DNA from 4 places in the Clostridium sp. FP1 genome. Region 2 is predicted to be linked to each of the others. Evidence: riboswitches for the same ligand, from Rfam matches in the RefSeq annotation. Region 2 holds a riboswitch; each other region holds the start of a gene.
What was found. Region 2 has a riboswitch for cobalamin ahead of G9F70_RS11390 (ABC transporter substrate-binding protein). Riboswitches for the same ligand answer to the same signal wherever they lie in the genome.
Positions count from the first base shown of each region.

Region 1: it holds a riboswitch for cobalamin, as region 2 does, so the genes downstream of both, G9F70_RS20635 (pyridoxal phosphate-dependent aminotransferase) here and G9F70_RS11390 (ABC transporter substrate-binding protein) in region 2, are expected to answer to the same signal.
Region 3: it holds a riboswitch for cobalamin, as region 2 does, so the genes downstream of both, G9F70_RS06930 (CGGC domain-containing protein) here and G9F70_RS11390 (ABC transporter substrate-binding protein) in region 2, are expected to answer to the same signal.
Region 4: it holds a riboswitch for cobalamin, as region 2 does, so the genes downstream of both, G9F70_RS20745 (cobyric acid synthase) here and G9F70_RS11390 (ABC transporter substrate-binding protein) in region 2, are expected to answer to the same signal.

Region 1 is NZ_JAAMNJ020000001.1:4,327,064-4,330,628, forward strand. Features, by position in the region: gene G9F70_RS20630 (cobyrinate a,c-diamide synthase) at 1-292, opposite strand, end outside; gene G9F70_RS20635 (pyridoxal phosphate-dependent aminotransferase) at 411-1,595, opposite strand; cobalamin riboswitch at 1,758-1,891, opposite strand; gene G9F70_RS20640 (transposase) at 2,024-2,938, shown strand; gene cobS (adenosylcobinamide-GDP ribazoletransferase) at 3,172-3,565, opposite strand, start outside.
Region 2 is NZ_JAAMNJ020000001.1:2,371,710-2,375,274, forward strand. Features, by position in the region: gene G9F70_RS11375 (ECF transporter S component) at 1-100, shown strand, start outside; gene G9F70_RS11380 (hypothetical protein) at 310-1,131, shown strand; gene G9F70_RS11385 (hypothetical protein) at 1,161-1,370, shown strand; cobalamin riboswitch at 1,533-1,714, shown strand; gene G9F70_RS11390 (ABC transporter substrate-binding protein) at 1,837-3,423, shown strand; gene G9F70_RS27295 (ABC transporter permease) at 3,423-3,565, shown strand, end outside.
Region 3 is NZ_JAAMNJ020000001.1:1,427,066-1,430,630, forward strand. Features, by position in the region: gene G9F70_RS06920 (ABC transporter permease) at 1-762, shown strand, start outside; gene G9F70_RS06925 (alkaline phosphatase family protein) at 828-1,550, shown strand; cobalamin riboswitch at 1,646-1,824, shown strand; gene G9F70_RS06930 (CGGC domain-containing protein) at 1,945-2,265, shown strand; gene G9F70_RS06935 (ABC transporter substrate-binding protein) at 2,342-3,355, shown strand; gene G9F70_RS06940 (FecCD family ABC transporter permease) at 3,358-3,565, shown strand, end outside.
Region 4 is NZ_JAAMNJ020000001.1:4,355,143-4,358,707, forward strand. Features, by position in the region: gene cbiB (adenosylcobinamide-phosphate synthase CbiB) at 1-297, opposite strand, end outside; gene G9F70_RS20745 (cobyric acid synthase) at 467-2,011, opposite strand; cobalamin riboswitch at 2,134-2,307, opposite strand; gene G9F70_RS20750 (TIGR03943 family putative permease subunit) at 2,528-3,373, opposite strand; gene G9F70_RS20755 (permease) at 3,476-3,565, opposite strand, start outside.

The DNA of each region.
Region 1 (3,565 bases), 2.0 Mb from region 2:
ATGTATCTGTACCTTTCCCATCATATAAACCCATAACACCCTCAACCACCCCTAAGTCACCATCGCCTCTAGAAAAGCTAGCTTTAACTCCCGCCTCTCCCATAAGATATAAATCTAAATTTCTTGAATCACTACCGGTTATCTTTGTATGAAAAGCTGGGTCTATATAGTCAGGGCCTACTTTGTACCCTTGTACCTTAAATCCTCTATTTTTTAGTGCTTTCATAATTCCCAGTGTTACTGTGGTTTTACCACCACCACTGCAATTCGAAGCTATAATTATACTCTTCATTTTTAATCTTCACATCCTTGTTTTGCTAGAATTCAAATAGTTGTTATCCATCTTCAATGTTTACCTGTCCCCGCCTAATTGCCGTATTTATATCCAATGTTTACCTGTCCCCGCTTGATTAAACTTTAAATTTCAAACTCTCTAGCATTGCCACCAATTTTTCATTGCTACCCCTATCCTTAATAGCCAGCCTTATATACTGTTTATCAAGTCCTCTAAAATTGTCTGCTTTTCTTATTACAAAGCCTTGTTCTAGGCAACTCTTATAAAATTCCTCTGAGTTTAGTCCTTTTTCAAAGGCAAGTCCTTTTTCAAAGGCAAGTCCTTTTTCAAAGGCAAGTCCTTTTTCAAAGGCAAGTCCTTTTTCAAAGGCTAGTCCATTTAATTTGCAAAGCACATAATTTCCATAGGTTAAAAATACTTCTTCTATAAAATAAATATTTTTCAATGATTTTAAAAATCTAGGTCTTTCCTCTCTTATCCACTCTTTGCTTTTTTGAATATATACACTATCCTTTAACACATGGCGTGCTGCAACTTCTGCAAAGCAATTTATGTTCCATGGGTTTTGTTTTGATTTAATATTTTTTATTAAATCAGCATTACTACTTATTCCATACCCAAACCTTATACCAGGCATTGCAAAAAATTTAGTTAAAGCTCTTATTATAAATAAACACTTGTACTTTTTAACTTCGTCTACAAAACTGTGCCTGGAATCTCCCGTAAATTCAATAAAAGCCTCATCTATTATTATTACTTTATTATTACTCTCACAATATTCAAGAATTTTTTGAAACTCGCCTCTATCAATGATATTGCCATTAGGATTATTGGGATTACCTAAAACCATGGCTTCTACCTTTTGTAATTTATTTAAAATATCTTCATAATCATAGGAAAGCTGAGCATATTCAGTCTTTAATAAGTCATTATAATTAATATCCTCTTTTAAATAGGAATACTCTATATTACAACCCCACTTTTTAGCATCAATCTCATACTCTACAAAAGAAGGCACAACAATTAATAAGCTTTTATGACAAGCTATAACCAAGTCAATTATTTCTGCAGCTCCGTTGCCTAAAACAAAATACTCTTCTGGGCAATCAATATATTCTCTTAAAGCTTTTAACACATCTCTATATTGAATATCTGGATATCTTGTTAAGGCATTTATTGCTTCATTAATGTTATCAATGAAGCTTTTAGGAACCCCTAATGGATTTATATTAGAACTATAATCAATTAACTCTCGGCCCTGAAGTAATCCATCAGTATAAACGTCTCCACCATGTATCATTAAATACCTTCCTTTCTATTTATAACTTTTCAGAAGCCACCCAGCTTCTTCAATATACTATCTTTTTAAACGCAAAAAAAGTAGTAAGCTTAAGATAGCGACTACTTTTTAATTAATTTATAATTAAATTAACTATATTAAAAAGCTATTTCCCTCCGAAATCTTTGTTAACATCATTTAGGCAGGTCTCCTGGCTTTTGAAGAGCTATCCTCAATTACAGTAGCGGGGGCTGCTGCGGATTTAAACCGCATTCCCTTTTCACCTATTAAAAGGCACCTAAAATTCTATTCTATTTTAACTACAGTTTATTATAATTACGCCCTCATGTCAATAAAATGCTTGGGGACGGTTAACAACTTTTTGAACTATGAATATCTTCACCAGTTAAAGGCAATAATATAAAAAATTATATAAAGAGGTGTTTTTTATGGCAAGAAAAGCAAGATTAAAAACAAATGATGCTATATACCATATTATGTGTAAAAGCATCACTGAGGTAGATTTGTTCAGAGATGATGAAGATAAGAAAAAATATTTATCTCTTGTAAAAAAATACAAAGATCTCCATCATGTTAAAATTTATGGGTACTGTCTTATGGATAACCATTCACATCTATTAATTGATGCTAATGGTGCAGATATATCAAAAGTCATGCATGGAATAAATTTTTCTTACGCAATGTACTTTAATAAAAAGTATAAAAGAGAGGGCCATCTTTTTAAAGACAGATTCAAAAGCAAAATAGTTGATAGTGATAGATACTTAAGGACTGTATCACTATATATACATAATAATCCTACAGATATAAGTGAATTTAAAGATTGTCCTGAAAAATATGCTTTTTCTAGTTTGGGAATATATATTGGAAAACGACGTGACCATTTAAACATAGTTGATTACGGATTTGTCATGGGCTTTTTTGGTAATAATCTTAAACTGGCAAGGAATTATTACTATAGCCTTGTTTTTGGATGCACCGACGAAAAATTAAAAGAAGAATTTGAATTTAAAGATGAAAAGACAAAGTATTGCAGTGTCCGGACAATACTTGTAAGAAACTTTAAGCCTGAAGATATCATAGAATTTATAGCAGTAAAGATGAATATAGCAAAGCTCCAACTTCATATGAAGTACAGTCGAAAACTTGTAGAAGCAAGAGCATTAACCGTTGTTTTAATGAGGAGTATTTGCAATTTAAAATCCAGTGATATATCCAACATACTTGGAAACATTACACCAGCTAGAGTATCAAAATTAAGCAGTATTGGTCTAGAATTAATTAGAACTAACAAAAACTACGAAAATATCCTTGAGGAATTTATTAAATGTTACGCTGAGTAATTAATATTAAGCTTAATACCTTATTGTATCTCTATATTTTAATTTATAAAAAATTACAAGATAATATAAAGCTATTTTTAATTAAATAAATTTGGACAAGCCTTTAAAAATATCATATCTTATTAAAATATCCCATGAAAATAAGTACTGAAAACATCATTAATTAAAAAGTACAAAGTTTCATAAAAACCTTGTACCAAAATATAGTTTAATTAATTGTTAACCGTCCCCGCTTAATTCATAGCTACAAATAAAATCATAATTAAAATTTCAACTAATTCATTATTAGCACCTAAACTATCTCCTGTAAGTCCCGTAATTTTGCTTTCACAAAACTTATTAAAGAGTAAACTTAAAAGGAGCCCTGAAGCTATTAATATAACACTTTTATTAAATCCTATTAATAAAGTCCCAAGTATAATAGTTGTAATACCTGTAATCACAACCCTTTTAACGTCTATATTGCCAATAAATATATTGCCTGAGCCATTTTCTTTAGCATTTTTTCCGATAAAAGATAAAAACACTACAGTAAACCTTGCAATTACTGGCGTTGCAATTAATATAAATGGTAAATTTAATTCTATGATAGTATATACTGCTGCGTATCGGGCTAACATATCGAAT
Region 2 (3,565 bases):
TCATGCTATTGCTACAGTTTTTTTTCTGTATGTAATTTCGCAATCTATGATAGAAAAGCTGGAACGAATTAAAATAAAATATGGACTTATAGATACATAGATTTAAATCCATCAAGGATAAAAAGGTTTGTGCTAAGTAATCATTATTTTAGGTAATTTATGATGAATTCAACTAAATAAGGTACGTTATATTATCAAAATAAATGTTATATAAAACATGAAGAACTTTAAACCACGGTTAATATTTGATTAGAGATAGTTAAAAGAAATATTAAAAATCAAACAAAAAATGAGAGGAGTACAAAGCACATGAAACAAATTAAAAAAACACTAAGCATATTTATGGTAGCAATATTTGTAATGGCTGGAATTTTAGGAAATGGTACAGCAAAAGCTACAGTTTTAATTCCAAAAATAAATTATCTTGGAGTAGACCATTCACCACTAGTAGTAGGAGATACTGAAAAATTTACAATAACTTCAAAGTATGATGGGCTAGTACAATACAAAGCATTCATTTTTGATGGTAAAGAATGGAGCGAATTAACAAGTGGATATGGGGAAGCAGTAGATGCTAAAACTCCATATGTTTTGCCAGAAACAAGCGCATTTAAATTAGGAAAATATAAACTTTCAATTTGGGTAAAAAGGGCAGGAGTAGCAAGTGTTAACGAGAAAGGCTACGATACTTTCTATATAGCAAGTTTAAACTGTGTAACTAGAGATAATGCTAACAGAGTATATGCAAATGGCGACGCTAAAGTTGAAACTAAGGGTTTAACAGTTAAATTAAACGGAATAGAAAATATAGGTGGGATTAAAGGGCCATACCTTTATAGATTATTTATATTTAATCCAACAACAGGAGTATGGTCAAGTGGAGCTAAAGAGTATACCGAAACTCCATCATACACATTTAAAGAAGCAGGAACTTACGTGGTAATTGTACATGTAAACACAGTTAATTCAACAACCTGGAAAAATTATGAAGTTGGCATAAAAAAAGGATCATATGAAGCTTGGAAAACAATAGTGGTAAATGTTGATGACGGTATAAAAGTATTTGACACTTCAGTTAAGGCTGCTACAGGTGGAACTAGTAAATGTAACTTTAACAGCGGATGGTATTAAAAACTTTACTACAGATATAAAATACAAATATGGTTAGTATTATTGTCAAGCCCTTTAGCAGAAATGCTAAGGGGCTAATTTTTTCGCAGGAGAAGAATACAACTATTCTACATAGGATAGGCAATGTAATTGATGAAATAATGATAATTACAAGGATGTATATTATGAAAACAAAGATAAAGGAATTTGTGCTTATAAAAATAGGAATGATTATGGTATCAGCAGGTATGGAAATATAAGAATGACAGCAAAAGCTTTAGGGATTAACCCCTATATATTAGTTAGAAAAAGAAAGAAATACAATAAAGAAAACTAAAAGAAAATTCTCTAAACTTTAATAAAGGGTTAGAGGTGTTTTGTAAAAATATATTGATAATATTGACAAATCCTAATTTACATTATATTATAAATACGGTAAAGATAAATAAACGTATTTAGGATTGAGGGAAGCACGGTTAAATTCCGTCACGAACCCATCACTGTAATCATGGACAAGTTCTGCATAACCACTGTATCTTATCAGGGAAGGGTAGAATGAGGAAGAAATGTAAGTCAGATACCCATCTTAAATATTGGCATTGTAAAATCAGGGGGAGCAACTGATTTTGTAGCTTTTTAAAAACGATAAGCGAAATATGGGTAGCTTTAGCAATTTGCTAGAGCTTTTTTTTATTGCTCTAAATCTAAAATAAGGGGACTAGAAAGATGAAAAAACTAATGAAAAGTAGATTGATGATAATTGCAATGGCTATTATTGTATTTGCAAGTCTGCTAACAGCATGCACTAGTGGAAAGAAAGCTGGTGATGGAGCTACAGGTAAATTAAATGAGGAGAAAGAAATTGTACTGGGAGCTGCTAGAGATTTAGCACCAGGAGAAACTGATGCCTATTATGCAAGCTCTATATTGTATGTTTGGGAGCCACTAGTAGGATTAGGAGAAAATGGAGTTCCAATTCCACAACTAGCAGAAGAATGGTCAAATTCAAAGGATTATAAAGAATGGACCTTCAAAATAAAAAAAGGGGTGAAATTCCAGGATGGAATAGATTTAAATGCAGATGCAGTTATAAAGAACTTTGAAAGATACACAAATATGAAAACTAAGGGTTCTCCATTTTATTCTTTCGATGTAAATAAAACATATCCTAACTTAGAAAGCTTTCATAAGGTATCAGACTACGAAGTTAAACTTATTTTTAGCAAGCCTATATCAACATTAATATATAACATGGCTAGATTTGGAAGTGCAATGTATAGTCCAAAGTGTTTTGATGTAACCACAGGAGACTTTACCACTTTTGCACAAGGTACAGGACCATTTAAAATAGTTGATCGTAAAAAAGATCAATTTACTTTACTTGAGAGAAATGAAAACTACTATGGAGAAAAGGCCAAGGTTAAAAATATTAAAATAAAGGTAATACCAGATGCTCAAACTCGTTACAGTGCATTAAAATCTGAAGAAATCATGGGCGTTATGGATTTAGGAGCTATTACTCCAGAACTTGCTACAGAACTAGTAAAGGATAAAAATTTTCAGAATTCTACATCACCATCAACAATCACTCAATTTATATCTGTGAATGGACTTAAAGCACCATTTAATAATGTCAAAATAAAAGAGGCTTTAAGCTTATTAATCGATAGACAAACTATAGTTAAGGAGTTCTATGGTGGACATGGTACTCCAACAATAAACATTCTAAATCAAACATCACCATTTGCTAAAGAAATAAAACCAGTTTATGATGCTAAAAAGGCAAAAGAAATTATTAAAAAAGAGCTAAATGGGCAAAAGATGAAATTAGAATTTATAATCCCATCTTATGGTGTTGACCGTTACCCATACAAAGCTGTAGCAGAGTACCTTCAATCCGTTTTAAGCGAAGTGGGATTAAATTCTAATATAACTATACTTGATGGAGCCGCTTTCAAAGAAGCTCAAAAGATTGGAAATTATAATATGACACTTCAGACTAAAGGACTTCCTAGCGCAGAGCCCTTTACCATATTTGATGATTATATGAGAAGTGGAGGTTCAAGCAATAAATCCTACTCTTTAGGGTATAAAAATCAAAGAGCGGATGAACTTATAGAAAAATTAAAAGGAACTATGGATTTAGAGGAAAGAGGAAAAATATATAATGAACTTCAAGATATATCAACGAAGAATCCTTCAATGATACCTCTATTCGAAGATGTTAACTTAATTGCATACAACAAGAAAATAACTGGTTACAAAGCTACAATCTATGGAACTACATTATCTAATATGAAGTGGAGTAATTAGTGAAAAGTTCATTTAAATATTTAATAAAAAGACTAATAATGATTATACCAGTTTTAATAGGAATAACATTTTTAGCTTTTATGCTAGGTGTTATTGCACCGGGAGATCCGGCAGTTGAATATTTAAGTATGGATGGTATATC
Region 3 (3,565 bases), 940 kb from region 2:
GGTTATTATTTTAAATTTAATATATCTTCAGTTATGGAATACAGGGTTAGCTTTCTTGTACAATGTTTTGGTATGATACTAAATAATTCAGCATTTATATTTTTTTGGTGGATATTATTTGAAAATGTAAACACCATTGGTGGATATGGTTTTAAGGATGAAATGATGCTTTGGGCCTTAATGTCTACTAGTTTTGGTCTTTGTTTTGTGGTCTTTGGTAATGTAAATCAGATTACAAGAATGATAATAAATGGTGAGTTAGATAGCTATCTGCTACAACCTAAAGATCCTCTTATTAATATACTATGTTCTAAGACTATAGTATCCGCATGGGGTGATACCTTATATGGAGTAATTTTATTTTTTATAATCAAAGGTTTTCATGTTAGAAGTTTCTTATTGTTTTTATTATTTTGTATTACAGGTGCTTTAATATTATCTTCAGTACTAGTGACCTTTCATGCCTTAAGTTTTTATTCAGGTAATACAGAGGGGTTAGCACAACTTGCAACAGAATTTTTCATAAGTTTTAGTATTTATCCAGAAGGCATATTTAATAATGCTGTAAAGTATATACTTTATACTGCTATACCAGTAGCCTTTGTGGTTTATATACCTGCAAAGCTGATAAATGAGTTTTCTCTTGTTATGCTTTTAGAGGTTTTAGGAGTAGCATTAATATGGGTAGTAATAGCTTATACTATGTTCTACAAAGGCCTTAAAAAATATGAATCTGGGAATTTAATAACAAATAAATTGTAATGTATAATAAACATATTTAAAATAGATATGACATTTTAAAGTATGTCATTTAATGAGGTGAGAATATGATAAATAAAAAATCAATTGAAAATGATAGTACCTACTCCAGTGTAATGTGTAAAGATGCAACAGTGAAAGGGTATCATGAATATGAGGATTTATTTGAATCGCTATCAAAGGATTTAACAAAAAATAATGACAAAGAGTACTATTACGTTTATTTGCCTGAAATAGATTCTATTGCTCATAAAAAAGGAAATACTTCAAAAGAATTTGTGGAAGCCGTGGAGAAATTATTAAAACAAATGGATAAACTCTATGAAAAGGGCAAGGGGTGCTTTAAAAATACAGCAGTTATGATTTCAGCAGATCATGGGCAAGTAGATACAGATTTAAGTACAAAGTGCTATTTAAATAAAATAATACCTAATATAGATATATATTTAAAGAAGAATAAAAATAATGATTTAATTTCACCAACAGGTTTTCATAGAGATTTATTCCTTCATGTTAAGGAAGAACATTTATTTACAGTGAAGAAACTAATAGAAAAAGAGTTAAAGGGGTTAGTTTACGTATATACTTTTGATGAATTGAAGGAAAAAGGGTTTTTAGGACATCCAAGCCAGCGAATGATAGAAAGATGTGGAAACCTTATTTTATTACCTAAAGATAACAATCATATTTGGTGGTATGAAAAGGATATTTTTGAACTTTCATTTATAGGAGTCCATGGTGGGGCAAGTAAAAATGAGATGGAGATACCACTGTTATTTTATAGATTTTAGCAGTCACAGTTACTGGTCATTTTATGATAGAATGCTAAAAATTACTTGATTAATGTACTTACAGTATGGTAGAATAACTTTGTAAAATTGAATATGTAAAAATAGGTTTAATAGGTATTTAATATCTGTTAATTAAAAGGGAAGTGGGTTTGAGTCCCACGCGGTCCCGCCGCTGTAATAGAGGAGTTCTTGCATTATGCCACTGGGAAACTGGGAAGGCTGCAGGAATGTTGATACTTAAGCCAGAAGACCTGCCTATTCTAATGTACTGAGAACTCTACGAGCGATAGGGGTGGTAAATGTTTGAAAAATACTTTTTTGAATTTACAGCTTTTTAACTATTGTTAAAAGGCTATTTTTTTGCGAAAAATAATTTGCTTTATAGGAGGTAAAAATGAAGATAGCTATTGGAGTATGTGAAAAAATAAATGGAATATGTACAACCATGGGATGTTTTAAAGCTTTAAACAATAAAGAGAAACATTTCAGTATGTATGGAAATGAAAAATTAGAGCTTATGTCCTTTTTCACCTGTGATGCTTGCTCAAATAATTCTGCTGAAAATTTGATGAATATTGCTGGGAAATTAGAGAAGGAAGGGGTTAAAAGACTTCACCTTGGTGTTTGTATTGTTAAATGCGAAACTCAAAGAACTAAGGAAATAAAGGAGATATTTGAGAAATATCATATAGAAGTAGTAGAAGGTACTCATTAAATCATCATCTGCGGTGATGTAATATTAATAAATATATCATAGTATATAAGAGATACACAAAGGAGAGAAAATTCAAATGAAAAAGATAATAAGTATGATTTTAGCAGGGTTTATGGTATTTGGAACAACTGGATGTGGAAATAAACATGCAGCAACTGCAGCAAAAACAGAAACTAAAGTAGAAAATAGTAGCAAACAGTCCTCACATTATCCTGTTACAATTACAACATATAATTATGCTAAAAAGCCTGTTAAAATTACTTTTAAAAAATCACCAGAGAAGGTTGTTGCAGTATATCAGAATTCAATAGAAACATTACTGGCATTAGGATTGCAGGATAAAATAATTGCAGCATCCGGCTTAGATCATGACGTTAAAGATGAATATAAAAGTGCTTTTAGCAAAGTAAAGTATTATGAAAAAAAACTAATAAAAGAAGAGGTTATTGGATTGCAACCTGATTTCATATTGGGCTGGTATTCTCTATTTGGTGAAAAAAATCTTGGGGATGTAGGGTTTTGGCATGAAAGAGGTGTAAATACATATATGGCGCAAAATAGTAGTGTTGTTAAACCAGATAGTTTGCAAAATGAATATGATGATATTTTAAACATGGGTAAAATTTTCAATGTAGAAGATAAAGCAAGTGAGATAGTTAACAATATGAAAAAGGAAATTGAAAAAACAAAGGCTTTGGTTAAAGGAAAACAAGCTGTTAAAGCAGTGATTTTGGAAGTGGAAAAAGACGGCGTATATAGAATTTATGGAGAAGATAGTATTGGTGGCGATATTGCAAAAGGTGTTGGAGCAAATTTAGTAGCAAATAAAGATGGTAAGATAGGAAATGAAGATTTGATAAAGCTTAATCCTGAGGTAATTTTCACTGTTTATTACGGCAAAGAAATTGATAAAGAAGCTGCATTAAAAAGCATTATGAATAATGCTGGACTTTCAAGCATTTCAGCAATAAAGTCAAAACGGGTTCATCCTATAATGCTAGGTGAAGTTTATGCTAGTGGTATTAGAACCTTAGATGGTATAAAAACAATTTCTAAAGGATTATATCCTGAATTATATGGAAACAAGTAAAAATGAAAAGAATTTATAAAAGTAATACACAAAGTGCTTTACTCAATGGAACACCTATTTATATAGGTGTTTCCATTGTGCTTGTAATTTTCTTGATTTTTTCTATTTTAATAACTGTAACAATGGGTTCTGTCCATATTTCTATAAAAGATGTATATGAAATCATAGGGTACAAGCTACTTAATATTGGTGATGGGAAAATTTTAGGAA
Region 4 (3,565 bases), 2.0 Mb from region 2:
TGTCCAAAGCAATATTATATTAAAAATATGGTATAGCCAAAAAACCTCACTAGAAACCTTCAAAATTATAAAGGGTACTAAATAACTTGAAAAAGCTACTACGACTACAATGGCCCCTCCAAAAACTTTAATTTGCTTATTGGTTTTACATAGCTTTCTAGCCAGCTTATCTAATGCAGATATAAGTTTTCCTATATAAATCACCGGATGTGGAAACCAATATGGATCTCCAATTAATAAGTCTAGAACAACCGCTAATATTAAATCTACTACATTCATGGCAAATAGAATTTCCATATTAATTCCTCACTATCTTATAATGTTTTAATTTTTTATAAAGTTGTTAACTGTCTTCAACTTGTTACCTGTCCCCAACTTTTTAGATTAAATTAGTTCAATTAATTGTTAACTGTCCCCCACTTTTTAGTTCAATTAATTGTTAACTGTCCCTCACTTTTTAGTTTAATTAGTTGTTAACCGTCCCCAGCTTTTTTAGTCCCATGATTTTATAGATTGAGTCCATGTCTATACTATCTCTCACTATATCTGCTAGCTTGTCTATTTCTTTTTCTCTTAAACTTTCATATACCTTAGATTTTTTAGTCTCCATAGCTTTTTTTACTCTTAGCGCATTTACTATATATTCTCTAAATTCTACTCCATCGAAAATTCCATGAATATATGTACCCATAATATTTCCACCTTCATTAATTGCTCCGTCAAAGGAAGACGAGTGCTCACCTTCTAATGAAGGGCTCTCACTATTCTTTTCATATATTTCAAAGAGTGGTTTTGCCTTATGCCCATACTTACAAATCCCCATATGTATTTCATAACCATAGACTTGAATATTATCACTATTCACTACGTTAATAGCTCTCATATTAATGCTGCGCGCCTTTACTCTTGTAGTTATTTTTTCTTCCTCGAATACTGTATCTATGTCTAAAAGCTTCATACCCTCTATTTTTTCTAAATTTGTTTCTACGCAATAAGGATCATTTAAGCTATTTCCTAGCATTTGATACCCTCCACAAATACCTAATACCTTACCTTCTACGCTATATTTCACAATAGCCTCTGCAAGTCCTGACTTTCTTAGCGTAATTAAATCCTCAATAGTATTTTTAGTTCCTGGTATTATAAGTAAGTCTGGATTTCCCAATTCTTCTTTAGTTGTAACAAATCTAACTGATACATCCTCTTCAGTCTTTAATGCATCTAAGTCTGTGAAATTTGATATATGTGGCAGCCATATCACGGCAACATCAATAGGTGCAGTGATTTTTTTGTTAAATTCTACTGTACCATCTTCATCTTCTAAATCCAGTCTAAAGTAAGGAACTACTCCGGCGCAAGGGATATGTATAATATCCTCTAGCATTGTCAGACCTGGCTTTAGGATTTCTATATCCCCTCTAAATTTATTTATAATAGTGGCTTTAACTCTTTTTTTCTCTTCCTCATTCAGTAAAAGCATTGTTCCTGCTAGAGAAGCAAATACTCCACCCTTATCTATATCTCCAGCTAGGATTACAGGGGCATCTATAAGCTCTGCCATTCCCATATTTACTATATCTCTATCTCTTAAATTAATTTCTGCTGGGCTTCCTGCGCCTTCCATTACTATAATATCAAATTTCTTTTCTAACTCTTCAAACTGCATCTTTAACATATCTTTAAATTCCACTTTCATATTATGATATTCCATAGCTGTACTATTTCCAAAAACCTTCCCATTAACTATAACTTGGCACTTTTTATCTGAGGAAGGTTTTAATAAAATTGGATTCATAAATACCTCTGGCTCAAGTCCAGCTGCATAGGCTTGAAGTACTTGTGCACGCCCCATTTCTTTTCCATCCAATGTAATATAAGAATTCAATGACATATTCTGTGACTTAAAAGGACACACAGAAAACCCATCTTGTTTAAAAATCCTGCAAAGTGCTGTTACTAATATGCTTTTCCCTACAGATGAAGCCGTTCCTTGAACCATTATTTTAGCCATTACTATCCCTCCTTGTATGTTTTTTTTATGCAAAATAAAAAACAGCAAGCTTTCGCACCTGCTGTTATGTACAAAATTTCATTGCACTAACTTAATTTCTACAAGTTCTTTCCCGCCGAAAGTTTAATATTACTGATTTAGGCAGGTCTCCTGGCTCTTGATTCACTCTCCCCTTTCCCTTGCCCTTTCGGGTGGTTATAAAAGGTTCGTCCTCAATTACAGTAGCGGGGGCTGCTGTGGATTTAAACCACATTCCCTTTTCACCCTATTAAATAATCTACTAACGTAGCTTTGTCTACTAATGTAGCTTAATCTACTAACGTAGCTTAATTAATAAAAGGCACCTAAAAAATATCTATTCACTTTTTTAAAAAAATCCTATAATAAAATTAAATTTATTAAAAATCACAATATTTAATGTATTTCTACATTGTTAAGTTTATAGCATTACATGAGTTATGTCAATAACTAAGAATTCCATATGCCTTTAACATGTTTCTTAAATTTTGGAATTAACTAATTATATATATACTCATTATTGTGCTTATCTATTTTTTCTATTTTATTCACTTTAATTATTGGAATCACAGTAATTTGTCCACTTTTTGAATCCACATATTCTCGCTCCCCAAGTGTTCCCTCTACATTTACCCAAGTGCCTTCTGTGAATGATTTTTCCTCGGAATAACCACACAAAATTCCCAGGAGCTGTGCATCTGCAGCGCAGCAACTTACAATGATTCTAGATAATATAAATTCCCCTTCATTAAGTCCCTTTTGTTTATATATGAATCCTTTGGTATTAATGACTCTACCAACATAATTGTGCGGCTTTCCATATATATCTTCATAAATTTTTATAAAATTTTCTTTAGTAATATCTATAGTTCCACCTTTTACTGCTACCATATTTTCTAAAGACTTATTTGATGAAACGTTAGCGCCGTCAATAGAATTAATGTGTTCTTCATTATGCTCACATACCTCTGTTCCATCCGCTAGAACTTTATGTTTATGCTTTAAGTTACTAATTTTCAACTGTGAGTTTAATGAAAACCCCTTATTCATGGCGCTGTAAGTACTCATACCCACCGGTTTTAATAGAAATCCTAAAGTAAGCGGGATTAAAAACATGATATATCCAATTTTTAACCTTTTATCCTTTTTAAATGCATAAATATTTTTTCCTTGAAAAATAAGTAAAGTAATAAAAAAGTATAATGCAAATTTTACGTATTTAACCATTTTGGGATGTACAAATAAAGTTATTTTATTTGTACTTATTATCATATAAAAATAACAAGTGAAGCCTGTGAGTATAAGAAACCATATCAATTCATTTAAATTTAACTTCTTTTTCAACCCTTTCCTCCTTATATAACCCTGTGATTAGATAATAGTTATTAATTAATATATCCCTTGTAGGTAGATACTTATTATAGTTTTATCCATATAAAGAATTATCTATAAAGTTAAAGCATTGCTTAACACCTCAAGAGGAAATATGTTTGCTATAACAGCTAAAATAAAGCAAATAGTAATTATAAGAAAAAT